4 regions of the Hylemonella sp. GW821-FHT12C09 genome follow, and region 3 is predicted to be linked to each of the others. Evidence: predicted binding sites of a transcription regulator. Region 3 holds the regulator's gene; each other region holds the start of a gene.
The links. The regulator FNR, encoded in region 3, switches genes on or off when oxygen is low (the NO sensors DNR and NnrR bind a similar motif). The targets are predictions, from matches to a motif close to TTGATNNNNATCAA.
Positions count from the first base shown of each region.

Region 1: AC1RRP_RS16750 (TraR/DksA family transcriptional regulator) is a predicted target of FNR. The motif match lies at 2,779-2,792, and genes of this name have one in related genera.
Region 2: clpB (ATP-dependent chaperone ClpB) is a predicted target of FNR. The motif match lies at 3,039-3,052, and genes of this name have one in related genera.
Region 4: AC1RRP_RS01920 (universal stress protein) is a predicted target of FNR. The motif match lies at 3,308-3,321, and genes of this name have one in related genera.

Region 1 is NZ_JBXAQQ010000011.1:88,074-93,476, reverse strand. It holds gene AC1RRP_RS16765 (IclR family transcriptional regulator) at 1-729, opposite strand, end outside; gene AC1RRP_RS16760 (fumarylacetoacetate hydrolase family protein) at 793-1,803, shown strand; gene AC1RRP_RS16755 (hypothetical protein) at 1,866-2,303, opposite strand; gene AC1RRP_RS16750 (TraR/DksA family transcriptional regulator) at 2,352-2,723, opposite strand; gene AC1RRP_RS16745 (DUF2946 family protein) at 2,831-3,196, shown strand; gene AC1RRP_RS16740 (TonB-dependent receptor) at 3,274-5,403, shown strand, end outside.
Region 2 is NZ_JBXAQQ010000005.1:199,834-205,236, forward strand. It holds gene AC1RRP_RS10500 (alpha-2-macroglobulin family protein) at 1-2,872, opposite strand, end outside; gene clpB (ATP-dependent chaperone ClpB) at 3,123-5,403, shown strand, end outside.
Region 3 is NZ_JBXAQQ010000008.1:76,162-81,564, reverse strand. It holds gene AC1RRP_RS14260 (glycosyltransferase family 2 protein) at 1-222, opposite strand, end outside; gene AC1RRP_RS14255 (sulfite exporter TauE/SafE family protein) at 274-957, opposite strand; gene hemN (oxygen-independent coproporphyrinogen III oxidase) at 988-2,385, opposite strand; gene fnr (fumarate/nitrate reduction transcriptional regulator Fnr) at 2,523-3,245, shown strand; gene AC1RRP_RS14240 (hypothetical protein) at 3,267-3,560, opposite strand; gene AC1RRP_RS14235 (FixH family protein) at 3,592-3,876, opposite strand; gene ccoG (cytochrome c oxidase accessory protein CcoG) at 3,890-5,347, opposite strand; gene ccoP (cytochrome-c oxidase, cbb3-type subunit III) at 5,363-5,403, opposite strand, start outside.
Region 4 is NZ_JBXAQQ010000001.1:374,716-380,118, forward strand. It holds gene AC1RRP_RS01905 (PAS domain-containing hybrid sensor histidine kinase/response regulator) at 1-1,240, shown strand, start outside; gene AC1RRP_RS01910 (RluA family pseudouridine synthase) at 1,224-1,889, shown strand; gene AC1RRP_RS01915 (SDR family NAD(P)-dependent oxidoreductase) at 1,907-2,662, shown strand; gene AC1RRP_RS01920 (universal stress protein) at 2,811-3,248, opposite strand; gene AC1RRP_RS01925 (type IV pili methyl-accepting chemotaxis transducer N-terminal domain-containing protein) at 3,384-5,309, shown strand; gene AC1RRP_RS01930 (response regulator) at 5,299-5,403, shown strand, end outside.

The DNA.
Region 1 (5,403 bases), on a different contig from region 3:
GGCCGTGGCGACCGCGCCGTTCCAGGCCGTGTCGACCGTGGCCACCGAGCCCATGGCCACGATGCCCAGCACCATGTGGCCGTCGAAGTCGAACACCGGTGCGCAAAAGCCCGCGATGCCCGGCAGCAGCGTGTCCACCACGCGGGCCATGCCATGCGTGCGCACGTCCCTGAGCACGGCGCCGAGCTCGGCCTGGTTGCGTGGCAGGTCGGTGCGGCCCAGCTGCCGGCTGCGTGCCAGCTCGGCGCGCAGCAGCGGTGCGATGGCTTCGCGCGAGACGTGGGCTGCAAAACAGCGCCCGGTGGCCGAGGACAGAAGGGGCATCACATCGCCCAGGCGCAGGTTCACCGTGACGGATTGCGGTGATTCTTCCCAGTGCACGATGGTCGGGCCATGGTTGCCCCAGACGGCGAGCGCCAGCGTGTGGCCGATGTGCTGCATCAACGCGGGCATCCGTTCACGTGCCAGCTTCACGGCGTCCAGCCGCGTGATGGCGGCCAGGCCCATGCGCAATGCGGCCGGGCCCAGGTCGTAGCGCGCGCTGGCCGCGTCCTGGCTGACCAGGCCCAGGCGCTGGAAGCTCACCAGGTAACGGTGCGCCTTGGCCGCGCTCATGCCGGCGGCGGCGGCCAGGTCGCGCAGCATCAGCGGGCCTGGCGCACGCGCCAGCGCGTCGACCAGGGCAAAGCCTACCTCGACCGACTGGATGCCTGCGCGCGCCTTGTCCATGATGTAATTGGAGGGGAACCTGTTCCGACAGGCCTTAACGATACGTCATCCGAGAAACCATCGATGAAGCTTGCCACCTACAAGGACGGTTCGCGCGACGGCCAGCTGGTCGTCGTCTCGCGCGACCTGAGCACGGCGCATTATGCGACCGGCATCGCCCACCACCTGCAGCAGGTGCTGGACGACTGGAACTTTCTTTCCCCGCAGCTGCAGGACCTGTACGTCACGCTCAACCAGGGCAAGGCGCGCCACGCCTTCCCCTTTGATCCGGCCTTGTGCATGGCCCCGCTGCCGCGTGCCTACCAGTGGGCCGACGGTTCGGCCTACATCAACCACGTGGAGCTGGTGCGCCTGGCGCGCGGCTCGGAAGTGCCGGCCAACTACTACACCGAGCCGCTGATGTACCAGGGCGGCAGCGACGACTTCCTGGGCCCGCGCGATGACGTGGTCTGTGTCAGCGAAGACCACGGCATCGACTTCGAGGCCGAGGTCGCCGTGGTCACCGCCGACGTGCCCATGGGCGCCGGGCCGGAACAGGCGCTCGACGGCATCCGCCTGCTGATGATCGCCAACGACGTCAGCCTGCGCCACCTGATTCCCGACGAGCTGGCCAAGAACTTCGGCTTCCTGCAGAGCAAGCCGGCCACCGCCTTCGGCCCGGTGGCCGTCACGCTCGATGAGCTGGGCGACGCCTGGCAGCAGGGCAAGCTGCACCTGACCCTGCAAAGCGCCTGGAACGGCCGCACGGTCGGCATGTGCGAAGCCGGCGAGGAGATGACCTTCCACTTCGGCCAGCTCCTCGCCCACCTGGCCAAGACGCGCAATGTGCGCGCCGGCAGCATCATCGGCTCGGGCACGGTGAGCAACCGTGCCACCGAGGTCAACGGCAAGAAGGAGTGGAGCAAGGGCTACAGCTGCATCGCCGAGAAACGCGCCATTGAGACCATCCTCGATGGCAAGCCTTCCACCGACTACATGAAGTTCGGCGACACCATCCGCATCGAGATGAAGGGCAAGGACGGCCAGTCCGTCTTCGGCGCCATCGAGCAGAAGATCGTGCCATTGGCGAAATAGGCCGCGGCGGGGCACGAAAAGAAAAGGGCGCCATCGGCGCCCTTTTCTTTGACGGCAGGCTCTCAGGCCTGGCCGTTCATCTTGTCGTGCTTCAGGAAGTACTGCTTGGCCATGGCCACCAGTTGGCCGTCGCTGGGGTGGTCGCTGGTGACGACGCCGACGATGGCCTTGTCGATGGCCTTGTCGTGGCGCGCGCAGTGTGCCTTGAACTCGTCCTTGGCCTGGGCCGGGCCGGTCACCAGGATCTCGTGCACGCCCTTGAGGGCTTCAGCGATCGAGTGGTAATAGGTCTCGTCGCCGCTGCTATGGCCACCAGCGGGGCTGTGGTGGCCGCTGGCGCTGTCACCGCGGCCCGAGCCCTGGTGCGAGCCGGTGTGGCCGCCGGTGGCCTTGTGATGGCTGCGCGATTTGATCTTCTGCGCAGCAATGTGCTCGCGGTCGAACAGGATGACGTGGGCTTCGGAACGGTCAAGCCAGACGATGGCGTGGAAGGTTGGCATGGTGGGTGCTTTCTCGTTGTCGTGAATATGGAAGGGGAAGGGCGCGCTTCAGGCGTGCCGGCGGTGTTCGAGCTGGTCCTGGCAGCTGATGCAGCGCGGCGTCTCGGGGGCCGCGTGCAGGCGTGCGGCCGGAATGTCGGTGCCGCAGTCGGTGCACACGCCATAGGTTCCGGCCTCGATGCGCTTGAGCGCAGCGTCCACGGCATCAAGCTCGGCGCTCTCGCGGGCGTCGAGCGTGAACTCCAGGTCGCGCTCGGTTTCCTGCTGGGCGCGGGAGTCTTCCTTCTGCCCGCCGAAATGATCGGCCGAAGCCTGGGCGCGGCCGACGTTGCCGCCGCGCAGGCTGGCCAGCTGGGCCAGCAAGGTGGTGCGCTGCTGCAGCAATTGCTGCTTGAAGGGCGCGGTGATCTGGGTGCTCATGCGGTATCTCCTGGTCGGTCTGGTTTCATCATGCGCTCCTGCTCTGCGCCGGTCTTTGACACAGGTCAAGACCGGTGCCGGCTGCGGCCCGGGCACGGTCGGCCATAATGCAAGGCATGCAGACCCTGCGCCAAGCCCGCCTCCTTGCCCGCCTCGTGCTGGTGTGGTTTGCGCTGGCGCTGGGGGCCGCCATCGCTTCTCCCCTCGTGAAGCCGCAGGCCATCGAGCTGGTCTGTGCCAGCGGCGGGGCCATGAAGCTCATCGTCAAGAGCGATGACGGCAGCCAGGCCCCTTCCAGCCACACGCTGGACTGCCCCCTGTGCGCCACCGTCGGCGCCCCACCGCCGCTGGCCCAGCCCGCGGCTGCGCTGCCCGACGTGCTGGCGCACGTACTGCTCCCCATCGCTGCGGCGCACATCGCCGGGCGCACGGCCGCGCCCCTGCCCGCCCGCGGGCCTCCCACCTTCTCCTGATCCATCGCTGCGCAGCCCTGGTCCTCCGCTCTGGCGGAAGGCCTGGCTGCATGTCCTGATGTTTGCGGAGAGTGTTCATGCGGAAGAACCGCCTGGCCATGGCCCTGGCCCTGGCTTTCCCTTTTGCCTTTCAGGCTTCGGCCCAGAGTCTCGCGGCGCAGGCTGAGGCCGACACGCCGGTGAAGTCGCTCGGCGTCGTCACCATCCAGGGTGGCCAGCCCACCTCGCTGCCCACGCAGATCCCCGCCACCATTGAGGGCGTGACGCGCGCGCAGATCGCGGAGACCGTCAACGCCAACGACAGCGAAGACGCGCTCAAGTACTTCCCCAGCCTGCTGGTGCGCAAGCGTTATGTGGGTGACTACAACCACGCCGTGCTCTCCAGCCGCGCCTCGGGCACGGGCAACAGCGCGCGCTCGGCGGTGTACGCCGACGGCATCCTGCTCTCCAACTACCTGGGCAACGGCGCCACCTACGCGCCGCGCTGGGGCATGGTGAGCCCCGAGGAGATCGAGCGCGTCGACGTCATGTACGGCCCCTACTCCGCGGCCTACCCCGGCAACGCCGTGGGCGCGGTGGTGGACTACGTGACGCGCATGCCCGGCCATTTCGAGGGCTCGGCCAGCCTGGGTGTCTGGAACCAGAACTTCAAGCTCTACAACAGCAGCGCCAGTCATGGCGGCAGCCAGGGCAGCGCCTCGCTGGGCAGCCGCAGCGGTGACTGGTCCTGGTGGGTCCATCTGAACCACACCGACAGCACCGGCCAGCCCCTGGTGTTCGCCACCAAGCTGCTGACGGCCACGGGCGGCGCCGGTACCACGCCGGTGAGCGGCGCGGTGCGCGCGCCCAACACCCTGGGCGTGGACAACTACGTCCTGGGCACCAACACCCAGTACCACACCGTGCAGGACCAGGCCCGGATCAAGCTGGCCTACGACCTCTCGCCCACGCTGCGCGCCAGCTACACCCTGGGCAGCTGGGCCAACACCGCCGAGGGCACGCCGCAGACTTATCTGCGCGACGCGGCGGGCCAGGCGGTGTACTACGGCGATGTGCAGATCAACGGCCAGAACTACAACGTCAACAACGCCTTCAACGCTTCGCGCGAAAGCCTGGCCCATGTGATGCACGGCCTCTCGCTCAAGAGCAACACCAGGGGCGAGTGGGACGGGGAGCTGGCCGCCAGCGTCTACGATTACGGCCGCGACCAGCTGCGCGCGGCCACGCTCTCGGCCACGTCCACCCTCAGCGGTGGCGCCGGCACGATCACCGACCAGCAAGGCACGGGCTGGTCCACCGTGGTGGCGCGCGGCACCTGGCGGCCCCAGGGTCGGTTGGGCGCGCACATCGTGGACTTCGGCGCCCAGCAGGACCACTACCAGCTGCGCATCCTCAAGTCCAATATCGCCGGCAACTGGCTCACCGATGCCGCAGGCTCGCTCAACAGCGATGTGGGCGGCAAGACCCAGACCCAGGCCCTCTACGGCCAGGACAGCTGGGCCTTCGCGCCGCGCTGGAAGACCGTGCTGGGTGCGCGTGTGGAGAACTGGAGCGCGTCGGGTGGTTACACCCGCCTGAGCGGCTCCACGCCGGTGGACTACGCCAGCCGCAACGAGACCCATGTCTCGCCCAAGGCCGCACTGGCGTATCAGTGGTCGGCCGACAAGGTGCTCAAGGCCGCCACGGGCCGTGCCGTGCGCATGCCCACCGTGCAGGAGCTCTACGGCGCCACCTCCAACGCCAACCTCGCCTTCGTGAACGACCCCAACCTGGCGCCAGAGAAGTCCTGGACCACCGAGCTCACGCTGGAGCAGGACCTGGGCCGCGGCCTGCTGCGCCTGACCGTGTTCAACGAGGACACGCGTGATGCGCTCTACGCGCAGCTCATTCCCGGCAGCAGTACCACCAGCCGCGTGCAGAACATCGACGCCGTGAACACCAAGGGGGTGGAGCTGGCCTACAACGGCAGCGGTGTATTGCTCAAGGGGCTGGAGCTTTCGGGCAGCCTGATCTACGCGGACTCGCGCATCGTCAGCAACCCGGCCTACCCGGAGAGCGTGGGCAAATACCAGCCGCGCGTGCCGGTCTGGCGCGCCACCGCGCTGGCCAGCTACCGCTTCGATGAAAAGCAGAGCGGCTCTCTGGGCGTGCGCTACAGCGGGCCACAGTATTCGACGCTGAACAACGCCGACATCAACGGCTATGCC
Region 2 (5,403 bases), on a different contig from region 3:
GGCCGCCGTCCAGGTCGCAGGCGCGCACCAGGTAACGGCCCCACTGCGGGTACTTGATCTCGAAGTTCCAGCTGCCCTGGCCGTTGGCCGCGGTGGTGATGGTGTCCTTCTTGAGCACCCGGTTGCTGGAGGCCGAGGCGTACTGCGCCAGCGAATCGCCGGATTTGTCCCACCACCACTTCCACTCCACCTTGTAGAGCGTGACCTCGATGTTGCGCACCGCGGCCGGCTTGCCGTCGGCCAGCACGCTGGCGATCTCCACCGTGTGCTGCTTGTCGGTCAGCAGCATGTTGCGCGCCACGTCGCCCTTGGGCAGCTTGATGCCGATGTAGCGGTCGAAGGGCGAGTAGGGCGCCGTCTGCCGGTTGATGCTGAAGGCGCCGCCGGGCTCGAACACGCGTGTGGTCAGCGTGGCGCTGAGCATGCCAGGCGCCTCCTTGGCAGAACTGCCGGCGTGTTCGAACTTGGCCTTGCCGTCGTTGTCGAGTTCACCCTCGAAGATGGATTCGGGCTCGGCGTTGAATTCGCGTGCCGGGTCGTCGAAGGCGAAGTCGGCGTAGCGCTCGAAGCGCGTGGCCGTGCGGTTCAGGCGCATCTTCACCTCGGCCTTCAGCCCGGCGGCCGTGGCGCCGGTCAGCCACTGGGCGGCCAGCTGGCCCTTCAGGGGCGCGCTGCCCGCCAGCTTGCCGGCCCCCACGTCCAGGTCGATCTTGAGCCGGTTGGGCATCACCGTCTCGATCTTCACGCTGCGGCTGAAGCTGGTGCCGCCCAGGATGGCCTTGGCCGTCCAGTCGCCGGTGGGTGCGCCGTCGGCCGTTTTCATGGCGAATTTGTAGAAACCGCCCACCGGGGTGGTGTTGGTCAGCGTCTGCACCAGCTGGCCCTGCGGGTTGCGCAGCTCCATGGTCACCGGGTGGTTGGGCGGCAGGGTCTTGTGGCTGTCCTGCAGCACGAAGGTGAGGTAGATGTCGTCGCCCGGGCGCCAGACGCCGCGCTCGCCATAGATATGGCCCTTCAGGCCGGCGCTGACCTTCTCGCCGCCCACGTCGAAGTGGCTGGTCGGCAGGGCCGTGCCCTGCGCCACCTTGAGGTAACCCTTCTGCCCGCCCTTGTCGGCCAGCAGGAAGAAGGGGGCGGTCTTGAGGTTGAAGTGGATCAGGCCTTCGCCGTTGGACACCTCGCTCAGCACCGGCTGGTTCTGGAAGTTCATGGCCGTGACCTTCACGCCCGCCAGCGGCTGGGCCGTGCGCAGGTCGGTGGTCACCACCAGCATCTTGCCGTTCTGGTCGCGCTTGGCCAGCAGGCCGATGTTGGATGCCAGCAGGTTGCGTGCGGCGCGCGTGCGCTCCGAGAAACGGTAGTAGCTCTTCTTGCAGGGGTTCTCGCGCTCGTGCCAGCCCTCCTGTTCGCCCTCGCCGTAGTACTGCTCGGCAAAATCCCAGCTGCTGGCTTCGCGCTGACCGAAGTCCTCCTCGTTCACCAGCGGCGACTCCATGGTCGCTTCCTCGGCGTCGGTGCCGGGGCAGGCGTAGGTGGCGTCGGCGCGGCTGATCGAGACCGTCAGGCGGAACAGCCCGCCCGGGTTCTTGTCGAAGAGCTCGGTCACGTCCAGCGCGTAGCGGTTCCAGCGGTTGGCCTGCGTGGCGGGCAGCGTGATGGTCTTGCGCCAGAGGTAGCGGCCCACGCGGCCGAGCTCCTGCTGGCCGTCGAGCTTGTTGACCTGCAGGAACTGGCCCACGTTGTTGTCGTAGATGCGGAAGGCCGTCACGCGTACCGAGCGCGCGTTCACCGCCTCGATCGGCACGCTCAGCACCTTGTTCTCGGGCAGGATCACGCCCTTGCCCACAAAGCGCACCTGCGGCTTGATGCTGGCAAAGGTTACAGCCTGCTGGAAGCCGGAGAGCAGCCGGTCGCCCCGGGCCGTGCGCAGGCCGGCGGCCACCGTCACCTGCACCTCGCCTTCGGCGCCGCCGTCCGGATACACCTTGATGACGTTGTTCTCGACACGGTGGGTCGACCGGCCGGAACTCAGCTCCACCAGGCCGCGCAGGTTCTGGCGCGCGTCCAGCGGCTCGGAGAAGGTGAGCTGCACGTACTGTTCGTTGTCGTTCTGCACGGCGCGCGCCTGCAGCACCTTGAACTGGTTGCGCGCCGGAATCTCGATCTGGCTCTGGCCCGTGGTGTTCTGCGCCAGGCTCTGGCCGGCCCATTCGATGGAGAGCTCATGCGCGGTCTGCTGCCGTTCGATGCCGGTGACGGTGAACTCGTGCCGCCGCGCATCCGGGGCGGGCTGCCACTCCACGGCCAGCGGCTGGCCCTGGAAGCGTGCCTTGAGCACCTTCTGCACGTCGGCCGCCGCTTCCACGTCGGCGGTCAGCACGGCGCCACGCAGCTGCATGCGGCCCTCATGCTTCTGGTCGGTGGCCAGGCCGGCCACCTGCACCTCGAAGCGGCGCGGCTGGGTCTGCACCACGAACTCGTAGTCCTTTACATCGGCGTCTACGCCCTGCAGGCCGGCCGGCTTGACCGTGAGGCGGTAGTCCCGGCCCGACTCCAGGTCCTGTTCAGGCGCCAGCACGATTTCGCGCGTGCTGGCGAAGACCACGCTGCCCTGGATGGCCGGATAGGCCGCCAGGTGCCGGTTGGCGCTCTGCCCGACCCGGTCCGCCGAGACCACGTCGCCCGAGAAGACCACACGGATCTTGTCCTTGCGCGAAAGCAGGCCGGCGCTGTGCGAGTTGATGATCCGGCTCCAGGCCGGGTCTTGGGGGGTGATCTTGAGGGAGGCGCCCGGGCCCCGGTTGCAGGCAGCGAGCCCGATTACCACCAGGCCCACCAGCGCGAGCGCGCGCGCGAATTTCGATCCAGACATGTTGCCTCCCTTCACCGTATTCTGTTTCCGCTGGCGCAGGCCGCGGCGCTTGTATGAAGTGCGACATCCTGGTCCGTACCATGGATCAACGAAGCCGGGGAAACGTCGCGGGGTCATTCTAGGCCAAGGTTTTGCGGCGCCCGGCGCGGTTTTGTTCGGCGTGGTTTTGATATCCGTCAAAATCATTCCGGGCCCCAGCCCTTGAAATTCAGTCTATGCACCCAAAGCTGGGCTGCAACCGGAGGATTTCATGCGGATCGACAAACTCACCACCAAATTCCAGGAAGCCCTGGGCGAAGCACAGACGCTGGCCCTGGGACAGGACCACGCCTACATCGAGCCGGCCCACCTGCTGGTGGCCATGCTGCGCCAGCAGGACGGCCCCAAGGCCCTCTTGCAGCGCGCGGGCGTCAACGTGGCGGGCCTGCTGGCCGGGGCCGAGGCCGCCGTCAAGAAGCTGCCCCAGGTCGAAGGCCAGGAACAGGTGCAGGTCGGGCGCGACCTGGTCAGCCTGCTACAGGCCGCCGAGAAAGAGTCCATCAAGCGCGGCGACCAATACGTTGCCAGCGAACTCTTCCTGCTGGCCGCCGCCGACCACAAGGGCGACATCGGCCACCTGGCCAAGGCCAACGGTCTGACCCGCAAGGCGCTGGAGGCTGCCGTGGACGCCGTGCGTGGCGGGCAGTCGGTAGACAACCCGGAGGCCGAGGGCCAGCGCGAAGCCCTGAAGAAATACACCCTGGACCTGACCGAACGCGCCCGTCTGGGCAAGCTGGACCCGGTGATCGGCCGCGACGACGAAATCCGCCGCGCCATCCAGGTGCTCCAGCGTCGCAGCAAGAACAACCCTGTGCTCATCGGTGAGCCCGGCGTGGGCAAGACCGCCATCGTCGAGGGCCTGGCCCAGCGCATCGTCAACGGCGAGGTGCCCGAGACCCTGCGCGACAAGCGCGTGCTGGTGCTGGACATGGCGGGCCTGCTGGCCGGCGCCAAGTACCGCGGCGAGTTCGAGGAGCGCCTGAAGGCCGTGCTGAAGGAAGTGGCGCAGGACGAAGGCCGCATCATCCTCTTTATCGACGAATTGCACACCATGGTGGGCGCCGGCAAGGCCGAAGGCGCGATCGACGCCGGCAACATGCTCAAGCCGGCGCTGGCGCGTGGTGAACTGCATTGCATCGGCGCCACTACCCTGGACGAATACCGCAAGTACATCGAGAAGGACGCGGCGCTGGAGCGCCGCTTCCAGAAGGTGCTGGTGGGTGAGCCCACCGTGGAACAGACCATTGCCATCCTGCGCGGCCTGCAGGAGAAATACGAAGTGCACCACGGCGTGGACATCACCGACCCGGCCATCGTGGCCGCGGCCGAGCTCAGCCACCGCTACATCACCGACCGCTTCCTGCCGGACAAGGCGATCGATCTGATCGACGAAGCCGCCGCCAAGATCAAGATCGAGATCGATTCCAAGCCCGAGGTCATGGACAAGCTCGACCGCCGGCTGATCCAACTGCAGATCGAGCGCGAGGCCATGAAGAAGGAAAAGGACGAGGCTTCGCAAAAGCGCCTGGAACTGATCCAGGAAGAGATCGCCAAGCTGCAGAAAGAGATTGCCGACTACGACGAAATCTGGAAGGCCGAGAAAGCCCAGGCCCAGGGCAGCCAGCACGTGCGCGAAGACATCGAGAAGCTCAAGGCACAGATCGCCGAGCTGACCCGCAAGGGCGATTTCGCCAAGGTCTCCGAACTGCAGTACGGCAAGCTGCCCGAGCTGGAAAAGCTGCTCAAGGAAGCCCAGGCCCGTGAACAGGGCCAGGGCGAGGGCAGTGCGCCGCGCCTGCTGCGCACCCAGGTAGGTGCTGAAGAAATTGCCGAAGTGGTGTCACGCGCCACCGGCATTCCCGTGGCCAAGATGATGCAGGGCGAGAAAGACAAGCTGCTGCAGATGGAAACCAGGCTGCACGAGCGCGTGGTGGGCCAGGACGAAGCCATCTCGGCCGTGGCCAACGCCATCCGTCGTTCACGCTCGGGCTTGAGCGACCCGAACCGCCCCACGGGCTCCTTCCTCTTCCTCGGCCCCACGGGCGTCGGTAAGACCGAGCTGTGCAAGGCGCTGGCCGGCTTCCTGTTCGACAGCGTGGACCATCTGGTGCGCATCGATATGAGCGAGTTCATGGAGAAACACTCCGTGGCCCGCCTGATCGGCGCGCCGCCCGGCTACGTGGGTTACGAAGAGGGCGGTTACCTGACCGAAGCCGTGCGCCGCAAGCCCTACAGCGTGCTGCTGCTCGACGAGGTCGAGAAGGCCCACCCCGATGTGTTCAACGTGCTGCTGCAGGTACTGGACGATGGCCGCCTGACCGACGGCCAGGGCCGTACCGTGGACTTCAAGAACACAGTGATCGTGATGACCAGCAACATCGGCTCGCACCTGATCCAGGCCATGGTGGGCGAGCCTTATGAGGACGTGAAGGACGCGGTGTGGGGTGAGCTCAAGAACCACTTCCGCCCCGAGTTCCTCAACCGCATCGACG
Region 3 (5,403 bases):
CTGGTTCCGTACCAGCACCATGACCTTGAGGTCCGGCTCCTGCGCAGCCCGCGCCTGCAGTTGCGCCCCGCTGCCGTCCGTGCTGCCGTCGACGACCACCCAGACCGGAGCCCACTGGCGCAAGGCCTCCTGCACGGTTTCCAGCAGCTTGGGACCGGTGTTGTAGCTGGGGATCAGGACCAGATGGGTGCGCGACGGTGTGGCGCCGGAAGGACGTGACATGGGCCTGGATTATGGCAAACGGCCGTGCGACAGACGAAGGAGAAATCGGGATCAGCCGGCCGGGGTGACGCACCAGGGTGCCGTGTCATGCACCAGTCCCATCCACAGCGCCCAGGCCGAACTGGCAGCCAGCGCCAGACCGGCCAGTCGCATACCCCAGTCACCGCGGCCCGTGCCGCGCAGGCGCAGCCATAACCAGGGACCGGCCATCATGGAAACGGCCGTGCCCGCGGCGAACAGCGCCATGACCGCCGCGCCTTCGATCGCGCTGCCCGTCATGGCCGCCACCAACAGGGCCGAGTACAGCAGGCCACAGGGCAACAAGGCCCACAGCGTGCCCACCACCAGCGGTGCGCCCCGGCCCTGGCCGGCGGCCAGCGCACGGGCACCGCTCCACAGGCGTCGCGCCGCACGCTCCAGCCAGACCGGCTGTTGCGCACGCACCAGCAGCACCAGGCCCAGCATGAAGGCCGCGACGTGAAACAGGGTCCAGACCGGGCGCAGCGCAGCCGACTGGATGGTGAGCCAACCCAGGCCCTGGATGGAGGCTGCCGCCAGGGCGCCCAGTGCGGCATAACCCAGCACGCGACCGAGCTGGAACACCCACATCGCCTCGTTGCGGCGCTCGCCGGCGGCCTGGCCCAGACCGACGCAGGCCGCGCCGCACATGGCGATGCAATGAGGGCCGCCGGCAAGGCCCATGAGCAAGGCCGTGACGGCCAGGGAAGTCTGCATAAGGCCGAGTGTAGGGCCGCGCGAAAGCGCTCAGATGATCTTGGAGAACCGGGCGCGGTTGCGGTCCGCCTGCAGGTAACGGTCGAAGGCCATGGCCACGGCGCGCACGAAGTACCAGCCCATGGCCGTGACCTGGATACCCCCATCGTCCAGCGTCACCAGCCCCTGCTCGGCCAGCTCGCGCAGGGCCTCCAGTTCCGGGGCGAAGTAGGACTTGAAGTCGATCAGGTAGGCCAGGTTGATGGATTCGAACAGCACCTCGCCCTGGCACATCAGGGCCATGATGACGGCACGGCGCACCAGATCATCCCTCGATAGCGCCAGGCCGCGCACCACGGCGAAGTGGCCGTGATCGATGGCGTCGTAGTACTCCTCCAGTGTCTTGGCATTCTGGCTGTAGGTGGCGCCGATGCGGCCGATGGACGAGACGCCCAGGCCGATCAGGTCGCAGTCGGGCTGGGTGCTGTAGCCCTGGAAGTTGCGGTGCAGGCGCCCCTGGCGCTTGGCCACGGCCAAGGCGTCGTTGGGCAGCGCGAAATGGTCCATGCCGACATAGACGTAACCCGCGGCCTGGAAGCGCGCCAGCGCGCCGGACAGCATGGCCAGCTTGGCGGCGGCGCCCGGCAGTTCGGCGCTGGCGATGCGGCGCTGCGGCTTGAAGCGCTCGGGCAGGTGGGCGTAGGCGTACAGGGCGATGCGGTCCGGCCGCAGTTCGTTGACCTGCTGAATCGTGCGGGCGAAGGACTCGGGCGTCTGCTGCGGCAGACCGTAGATCAGGTCGACGTTGACCGAATCGAAGCCGCGGTCACGCGCGGCCTGCACCAGGGAAAACACCTGTTCGGCCGGTTGCACCCGGTGCACCGCTTTCTGCACGGCGGGGTCGAAGTCCTGCACACCGAAACTCAGCCGGTTGAAGCCGAGTTCAGCCAGGGTGTCGAGCCGACCGGCATCGATGGTGCGCGGATCGACTTCGATCGAGTATTCGCCGCCAGGCGCCAGCGTGAAGCTGCGCTTGAGCATGGCCATGAGCTCGCGCAGTTCGGCGTCGCTCAGGAAGGTCGGCGTACCGCCACCCAGATGCAACTGCGTGACGGTCTGGCCCACGCCCAGCTGGGCGGTGTGCAGATCCACCTCGCGGCTCAGGTAGCGCAGGTACTCGGCCGCGCGGTCATGGTGCTTGGTGATGATCTTGTTGCAGGCGCAGTAGTAGCACAGCGACTCGCAGAACGGCACATGCACGTAGAGCGACAGCGGCAGCACCAGGGCGGCCGCGCCCGAGCGGCGCTGCTGCAGGGCACGCAAGTAGTCGTCAGGGCCGAAGGCCTCGACGAAACGATCCGCCGTCGGGTAGGAGGTGTAGCGCGGCCCCGCCACGTCGTGGCGACGCAATAGCTCTGGAGAAAGGGGCTCGACGGTATCGGCGTTCATGAGGGGTCCTCGGATGCTTGAACTGTGCCGGGGAAAGGGGGATTCCATCTTGATTTGCATCAAATGCTGGTAAGGTACGGGCCAGAGTCCATTTCCAGTGGGGAGTTGCCGCCATGGCCGATGTCAAAATACAGCCCATGAATCCGCAAACGATCAAAGTCGCCTGCTCCAATTGCAATCTGCGCGAGCTCTGCATGCCCATGGGCCTGAGCACCGAGGAAATTGACCGCCTCGATGACATGGTGGCCAATCGCCGCAAGATCAAGCGCGGCACCGCCCTCTTCCGCAATGGCGAGAAATTCAACTCGCTCTACGCCATCCGCACCGGCTTCTTCAAGACCTGCGTAGCCTCCGAGGACGGCCGCGACCAGGTCACGGGCTTCCAGATGGCCGGCGAGATCATCGGCCTGGACGGCATCGTCAACGACCACCATACCTGCGACGCCGTGGCGCTGGAGGATGCCGAGGTCTGCGTGATGCCCTTCGACCGCATCGAGGACCTGTCGCGCGAGATCAATGGCCTGCAGCGCCATGTGCACAAGATCATGAGCCGCGAGATCGTGCGTGAGCACGGGGTGATGCTGCTGCTGGGCAGCATGCGGGCCGAGGAACGGCTGGCGGCCTTCCTGCTGAACCTGGTGCAGCGCCTGCACGCACGGGGGTTCTCCCAATCCGAGCTGATCCTGCGCATGACGCGCGAAGAAATCGGCAGCTACCTGGGCCTCAAGCTCGAGACCGTCAGCCGCACTTTCTCAAAATTCGTGGAAGACGGCATCGTCGAGGTCAAGCAGCGCCATGTGCGCATCCTCGACACCGATGCCCTGTCCCGGCTGGTCAACCACCAGACCGAGTGCCACTGAGGTCGAACGACCCCGGTTCTTTCAGCAGCAGCCGTCCTGCTTGGCGCAGGCCTCGGGCCGTTCGTCCTGCGGCAAGGGGCAGTGGTTCAACTCGAAGGGCGACAGCGCCAGCAGCGTCGTGAGCGCGCTGGAGAGCATGGTGATGCCCCAGAAGACGAAAAAGGCGATGGTGTAGATGCCCTGGCGCGACAGCTCGACCGGTTGGCCGAACCAGTGCAGGTCATGCGGATCGACCATGGCAAACACCAGCATCTCCAGCACACCTGCGACCAGAAAGGCCGGCCAGGCGATCCACATGAGTTTTTGCAGTTTCATCGCGCCCTCCTCGTATCAGGTGGCCGGGGATTCAAGGCTTGTCCGCCGGCCGGGCCGGCACCGGTGCGCCCGTGGCAGCGTGGTTGCGCGCCTGCACAGCCGGCGCCAGGCTGGCCGGATCGGCCTCGAGCGTCTTGTTGATCTCGATGCCCTTGCGGTAATAGTCCTCGCTGACCACCGGGTCGGGTCGGCTCACGGCCAGGTAGAGGGTGATGAAACCGGCGATCACCACGATGATCGGACCGGCCAGCACCAGCCAGACGTGGCCGAACTTCCACCAGGGCGCGGCCGGCGCGGCATTGTTCTTGTCATTCATACTGCAAGGCTCCTCAACGTGGCACCAGGAACACCGACTTCTCGCGCAATTGCGCTGACGTGTCGCGTGCGGTGATCTCGAAATGGATGGGATGGGTGCCAGCGGCGGCGCCCTCATAGGGCAACTGCACGCGCACCGCAACCCAGCGCGATTGCGTGGCGTCGACCCCTACCTCCTCCTCGGAGGCCACCGACAGGCCCGGCAGGCCGCTGACCGTGATGCGGTAGTGCTGTCCGGACTCGGTGGCATTCATGATCTGCAGACGGTAGACGTTCTCGATCATGCCGCCGGACACGATGCGCGCCATCACGCCACGGTCGCGCACCACGTCCACCTTGAAGGGCGTGCGCAGCGCCAGGCTCACCAGCATGGCCATGCAGACCCCGGCCAGGATGGAGGTGTAAACCAGCACCCGGGGACGGAACACGTGCCGCCAGGTCTCGGCGCTTGTCCACTTGTTCTTGATGGCGTTCTGCGTCGAGTACTTGACCAGGCCGCGCGCGTAGCCCATCTTGTCCATCACGGTGTCGCAGACGTCGGCGCAGGCGCCGCAACCGATGCACTCGTACTGCAGGCCCTTGCGGATGTCGATGCCGGTCGGGCAGACCTGCACGCACAGGCTGCAGTCGACACAGGCGCCGAGCTTCAGCGCCGCCGGGTCGGCCTTGCGCGAACGTGCGCCGCGGGGCTCGCCGCGCTCTTCGTCGTAGGTGACGATCAGGGTGTCCTTGTCGAACATGGCACTCTGGAAACGCGCATACGGGCACATGTACTTGCAGACCTGCTCGCGCATGAAGCCGGCATTGCCGTAGGTGGCAAAACCGTAGAAGATGACCCAGAACACCTCCCAGGACGACATGCGCCACTGGATGAACTCCAGACCCAGCTCCTTGATCGGCGTGAAGTAGCCGACGAAGGTGTAGCCGGTCCACAGCGCCACGGCCAGCCAGGCCAGGTGCTTGCCGCCCTTGCGCGCCAGCTTGTTCAGGGACCATGGCGCGGCGTCGAGCCGCATGCGGGCCGAGCGATCACCTTCGATCCGGTGTTCGATCCACAGGAAGATTTCGGTGTAGACCGTCTGCGGACAGGCATAACCGCACCACAGGCGCCCGGCCACGGCCGTGAACAGGAACAGCGCGAGCGCGGAAATGACCAGCAAGCCGGTCAGGTAGATGAAGTCCTGCGGGTACAGGACCAGGCCGAAGATGTAGAAGCGGCGCGCGCCCAGGTCGAACAGCACGGCCTGACGCTGGCCCCACTCGAGCCAGGGCAGGCCATAGAAGACCAGCTGGGTCAGCCAGACAAAGACCCAGCGCCAGCGGCTGAACAGGCCGCTGACGCTGCGAGGATAGATTTTCTGCTGGGCCTGGTACAGCGAGACCATCTCCGCGTCATCGGCATCGACGGCCGAAGCCGGCGCCTGCGCGACGATGGGGATGATCTTCTGGCCCTTGGGGTCTGATTCTGTCAACTGAACGCCCAGCCCTCAAGGGGCCGCCACCTTGTTACCGCCGGAGCGACTCCAGA
Region 4 (5,403 bases), on a different contig from region 3:
CGACGGCGACATCACCACGGTCTTCGCGCGCGACCTGACGACGCGCCGCGAGATGGAAGTGCAGCGCAACATCCTCGAAGCGCAGCTGCGCGAGGCGCACAAGATGCAGGCCATCGGCACGATGGCCGGCGGCATCGCGCACGACTTCAACAACATCCTGGGCGCCATCCTGGGCAACGTCACGCTGGCCCGCCAGGATGCCGGGGCCGACTCGCCGGTGCAGGTCTGCCTGACCGAAGTCGAAAAGGCCGGCCGCCGCGGTCGTGACCTGGTGCGCCAGATCCTGACCTTCAGCCGCAACGAGCCGCCCAAGCGCCACCCGATCCAGCTGGTCGAGGTGGTGCAGGAATCGGTGCGCCTCATGAAGGTCACGCTGCCGCCTGCGGTGGACCTGCAGGTGCGCCTGCGCGAGACGCCGGCCGTGCTGGCCGACGCGACCCAGGTCGAGCAGGCCCTGATCAACCTGTGCACCAACGCCGTCCACGCCATCGGCAACGCGCGCGGCACGGTCAGCATCGAACTCGACAGCACCCATCCCGACATGCTGGAGTGCCAGCGCCTGGGCCTGACCGAGGGCCGCTACGTGACGCTGGCCGTGCGTGACAGCGGCAGCGGCATGGAGGCCGAGACCCTGCAGCGCATCTTCGAACCCTTCTTCACCACCAAGCCGGTGGGCCAGGGCACGGGCCTGGGCCTGGCCGTGGTGCACGGCGTGATGCGCACCCACCTGGGGACCGTGGACGTGAGCAGCTCGCCCGGCAACGGCAGCGAATTCACGCTCTATTTCCCCGCGGCCGAGGCCGAGAGCGACAGCCTTCCCGCGCCGGCCGAGCCCACGCGCCTGCAGACCGCCATGGGCTTCGGCCGCCACGTGATGTACGTCGATGACGACCAGGCCCTGTCCTTCCTGGTCGAGCGCGTGCTGGCGCGGCGCGGTTTCAAGGTCAGCGTCTACACCGACCCGCAGGCCGCGCTGGCCGCCTTGCGCGCGCAGCCCGACGACTACGACCTGCTGGTGACCGACTACAACATGCCGGGTTACAGCGGCGTCGAGCTGCTCAAGGACGCGCACCGCATCCGCCCCAAGCTGCCCATGGCACTGGCCTCGGGCTACATCACGCCCGAGATCGAGGCCAGCGCGCTGGAAGCCGGTGCCCGTGCCCTGATCCACAAGCCCAACGACGTCTCGGAGCTGTGCGACACCGTGCAGCGCCTGATCCAGGGTGAGCCCCAGCGCTGAACCCGTCGGTATTGCCTGCCTGCACGCCGACGACGCGCTGCTGGTGCTGGACAAACCCGCCGGCCTGCTCTCGGTGCCCGGGCGCGGCACCGACAAGCAGGACTGTGCCAGCGCCCGCGCCCAGGCGCTGTGGCCCGACGCGCTGATCGTGCACCGGCTGGACATGGCCACCTCTGGCCTGCTGCTGATGGCGCGCGGCAGCGCGATGCAGCGCACGCTGAGCATGGCCTTCGAATCCCGTTCGGTCCGCAAACGCTACGTGGCGCTGGTCGCCGGCCACGTGCCGCCGCCGCCCGCCGAGGGGGGCGAGATCGACCTGCCGCTCATGAGCGACTGGCCCAACCGGCCCCGCCAGAGGGTGGACGCCGGCGGCAAGCCCAGCCAGACGCGCTGGCGCGTGCTGGCGCACGAGCACGATGCCAGGGGCCGGCCGCAGACCCGGCTGGAGCTCGAGCCGGTGACGGGCCGCACGCACCAGCTGCGCGTGCATCTGCAGGCCATCGGCCACCCCATCCTGGGCGACGCCCTCTATGCGGACGCCGACACCCAGGCACGCTGCCCGCGCCTGCAACTGCACGCCGCCGAGCTGGCGCTCACGCACCCCGCCACGGGCGAAGCCCTGCACTGGTACAGCCCGCCCCCCTTCTGATGTCCAAGGAGAACCCCATGGCCGATACCCATCTGTACATCCTCACCGGCGCCTCGCGCGGCATGGGCCTGGCCATGGCACAGCAGCTGCTGGCGCCCGGCCACACCCTGCTGTGCCTCTCGCGCAAGGACAACGCGGCGCTGGCGGCGCTGGCGGCACAGGCCGGCTGCCCGCTGGAACAGTGGCCACTGGACCTCTCGCACAGCCGCGAGGCCGCGGCCATGCTGCGGCAATGGCTGGGCCGCCCGAGGATGCGCCATGCCGGCGCCACGCTGATCAACAACGCCGGCACGATCCCGCGCATTGCGCCGCTGTCGGAGATCGACCCCGACGACCTGGCCCAGGCCCTGCGCGTGGACCTGGAAGCGCCCCTGGCGCTTTGCGCGGCCTTCCTGGCCGCCACCGAAGGCTGGGGCGTACCGCGCCGCATCCTCAACATCTCCTCGGGCCTGGGCCGCCGGCCCATGGCCTCGCAGGCTGTCTATTGCGCGGCCAAGGCCGGCATGGACCACTACACACGCTGCCTGGCGCTGGAAGAAGCGCTCAAGCCCCAGGGCGCCAAGGTCTGCTCGCTGGCGCCCGGCGTGATCGACACCGACATGCAGGTGCAACTGCGCGGCGCCGATGCCGCGGCCTTCCCCGACCGCGCACGTTTTGAACAGCTCAAGAGTGCCGGCCAGCTCGACAGCCCCGAGGCCGCCGCGCGCAAGGTGCTGGCGTATCTGGACCGGCCGGACTTCGGCGCCGAACCCGTAGCCGACGTGCGTGGATGAGCAGACACCCGATCAACGAAGACCTGGCAGACCTACGGGATGGATCGCGGAACGCCGTGGAACCGGCTTGGCCGGGCCACTGGCGTTGCCCCTTCTCTTGAAAGGGGGGGGTGTAACGAACGCAGGAGCGGAGCCTGGGGGAGCTTCTCTAATGCAGCGTCAGTACGGGGATGGCGGTGTGCGCCAGCACGCGCTGCGTCTGGCTGCCCACGAAGAGGCGCTCCATCAGACCCATGCCGTGCGTGCCCATGACGATGAGATCGGCGCCGCACTGTTGTGCCGCATCGAGGATGGCGCGGTAGACGATCTTCTGCTCGCGCATGAGCAGGCGTTCGCAGGGCACGCCAGCGGCGCGCGCCACGGTCTCGGCCTGCTCCAGCCAGTAGGTGGCGGCCTGCAGGCCGGGCACCTCCTGGGGTTCGTCGTGGGGCCGGTAGCCGCTGGCCATGATGCCGGCCGGAAAGTGTTCGAGTGCGGTCATCACCGTGACCCGGGCCCCCAGACGCTGGGCCAGCTCGACGCCGCGCGCCACCGCGCGCATGGCCGGCTCGGACCCATCGGTAGGCAACAGGATATGCTGGAACATGGAAACCTCCTGGTCGAAGCGGATACCGCCTCACTTTAGACCGGCTATTGCGCGCCGGCTTGATCCGTATCAAGATTCAAGCCGGCCCGGGCGACCGCTTTGACCGCACACTGGAGCCCCCGCAACGCAACCACCATGACACCCCAGAAGCAACGCAGCCTGGCCGCCAAGCTCACGCTGGCCGCCACCCCCTTCCTGCTGCTGGCCCTGCTGGCCACGGCGGCCACGCTGTGGGTATCCTGGCAGCTCGATGGCGGTGCGGCCGCCGTCAACGAAGCCGGGCGCATGCGCATGCAGGCCTACCGCATGGCCCTGGCGCGCAGCGCCGGGCAGACAACGGAGCTGCTGCCGCTGGTCCAGGAGTTCGAGGCCAGCCTGCAGGTGCTGCGCACGGGCGACCCCGAGCGCCCGCTCTTCGTGCCCTGGGACGACACCGTGCAGGAGCGCTTTGTCGTCATCGAGAGCGACTGGAAAGCCTTCCGCCCCCTGCTCGAATCCGGCGTGGCCCAGTCGGGCCTGCGCATCCAGACCATGGCCTTCGTCGCCGACATCGATGCTTTCGTGCATGGCATCGAGACCCATATCTCGCGCTGGACGGCCATCCTGCACCTGCTGCAGACCACGCTGATGGCCCTGGTCGTCCTGGGCGCGGTGGTGCTGCTCTATGTCGGCCAGCTGCTGGTGCTCGAACCCGTGGGCCTGCTCAAGCGGGCCATCGAGAAGATCCAGGGCGGCGACTTCGACGCGCGCGTCGAGCGCGTCAGCAGTGACGAGTTCGGCACCCTGGCCGAAGGCTTCAACGACATGGCCACGCACCTGCAGTCCATGTACCGCAACCTCGAAGCCAAGGTGGCCGAGAAGACCGCCGAGCTGGAAGAAAAACGCGAACGCCTGGCCAGCCTCTACGAAATCACCGCGCTGGTGGCGCGCAGCACCTCGCTCGACGAGCTGGCCCAGGGTTTCGTGCGCAGCATCCAGCGCATCGCGCATGCCGACGGTGTGGCCTTGCGCTGGTCCGACCAATCCAACCAGCGCTACCTCATGCTGGCCGCCCAGGGCCTGCCCGCCGACATGGTGGAAGCCGAGCACTGCATCCACAAGGGCGATTGCGACTGCGGCGCCAGCACGGCCACCAGCGCCGGGCTGCGCGTCATCCCCATCCACACGCTGGGCGACACGCGCGACCGCCTGTGCGGGCAGGCCGGTTTCGAGTCGCTGGTCAACATCCCGGTGCGCCTGCACGAACGCCTCATGGGCGAGGTGGACCTGTTTTTCCACGCCCGCACCGAGCCCTCGGCCGCCGAACGCTCCCTGCTCGAAGCCCTGGCCAGCCACCTGGCCGGCGCCATGGAGAACCTGCGCCTGAACGCCCTGGACATGGAGGCCGCGGTGTCCCAGGAGCGCCACCTGCTGGCGCGCGAGTTGCATGACTCCATCGCACAGTCCCTGGCCTTCCTCAAGATCCAGGTGCAGCTCATGCGCGACGCCCTGGCCGCAGGAGACGCGCAGGGCATGGCCAAGGTGCTGGAGGAGATCGATGCGGGCGTGCGCGAAAGTTATGGCGACGTGCGTGAGCTGCTGATGCACTTCCGCACCCGCACCAACACCGAAGACATCGAGACCGCGCTGACCACCACGCTGCACAAGTTCGAACTGCAAAGCGGCCTGAAGGGACACCTGCAGATGCAGGGCCACGGCCTGCCGCTGGCGCCCGACCTGCAGATCCAGGTGCTGCACATCGTGCAGGAGGCGCTCTCCAACGTGCGCAAGCACGCCCGCGCCTCGCAGGTCTGGCTCGATGTGCAGCAGCAGCCCGAATGGCGCTTCGAGGTGCGTGACGACGGCAGCGGTTTCGACACCCGCGACGACGGTATCGACGAGAGCCACGTGGGCCTGCGCATCATGCGCGAGCGCGCCGAGCGCATCGGCGCACGGGTCGAACTCATCTCCACCCCGGGCAGCGGCACCTCCATGGTGCTGACCCTGCCGGCCCAGCTGGTCGCCGCCCGCGCGCCCGCCCCGACCCTGCCGGCAACCGGCCCCCTTGAACATGCAGCCTGAGCGCATCCGCATCCTGGTGGTCGACGACCACACCCTGTTTCGCCGCGGCCTGATCGCCCTGCTGGCACGCGAACCCAACTTCGAGGTGGTGGGC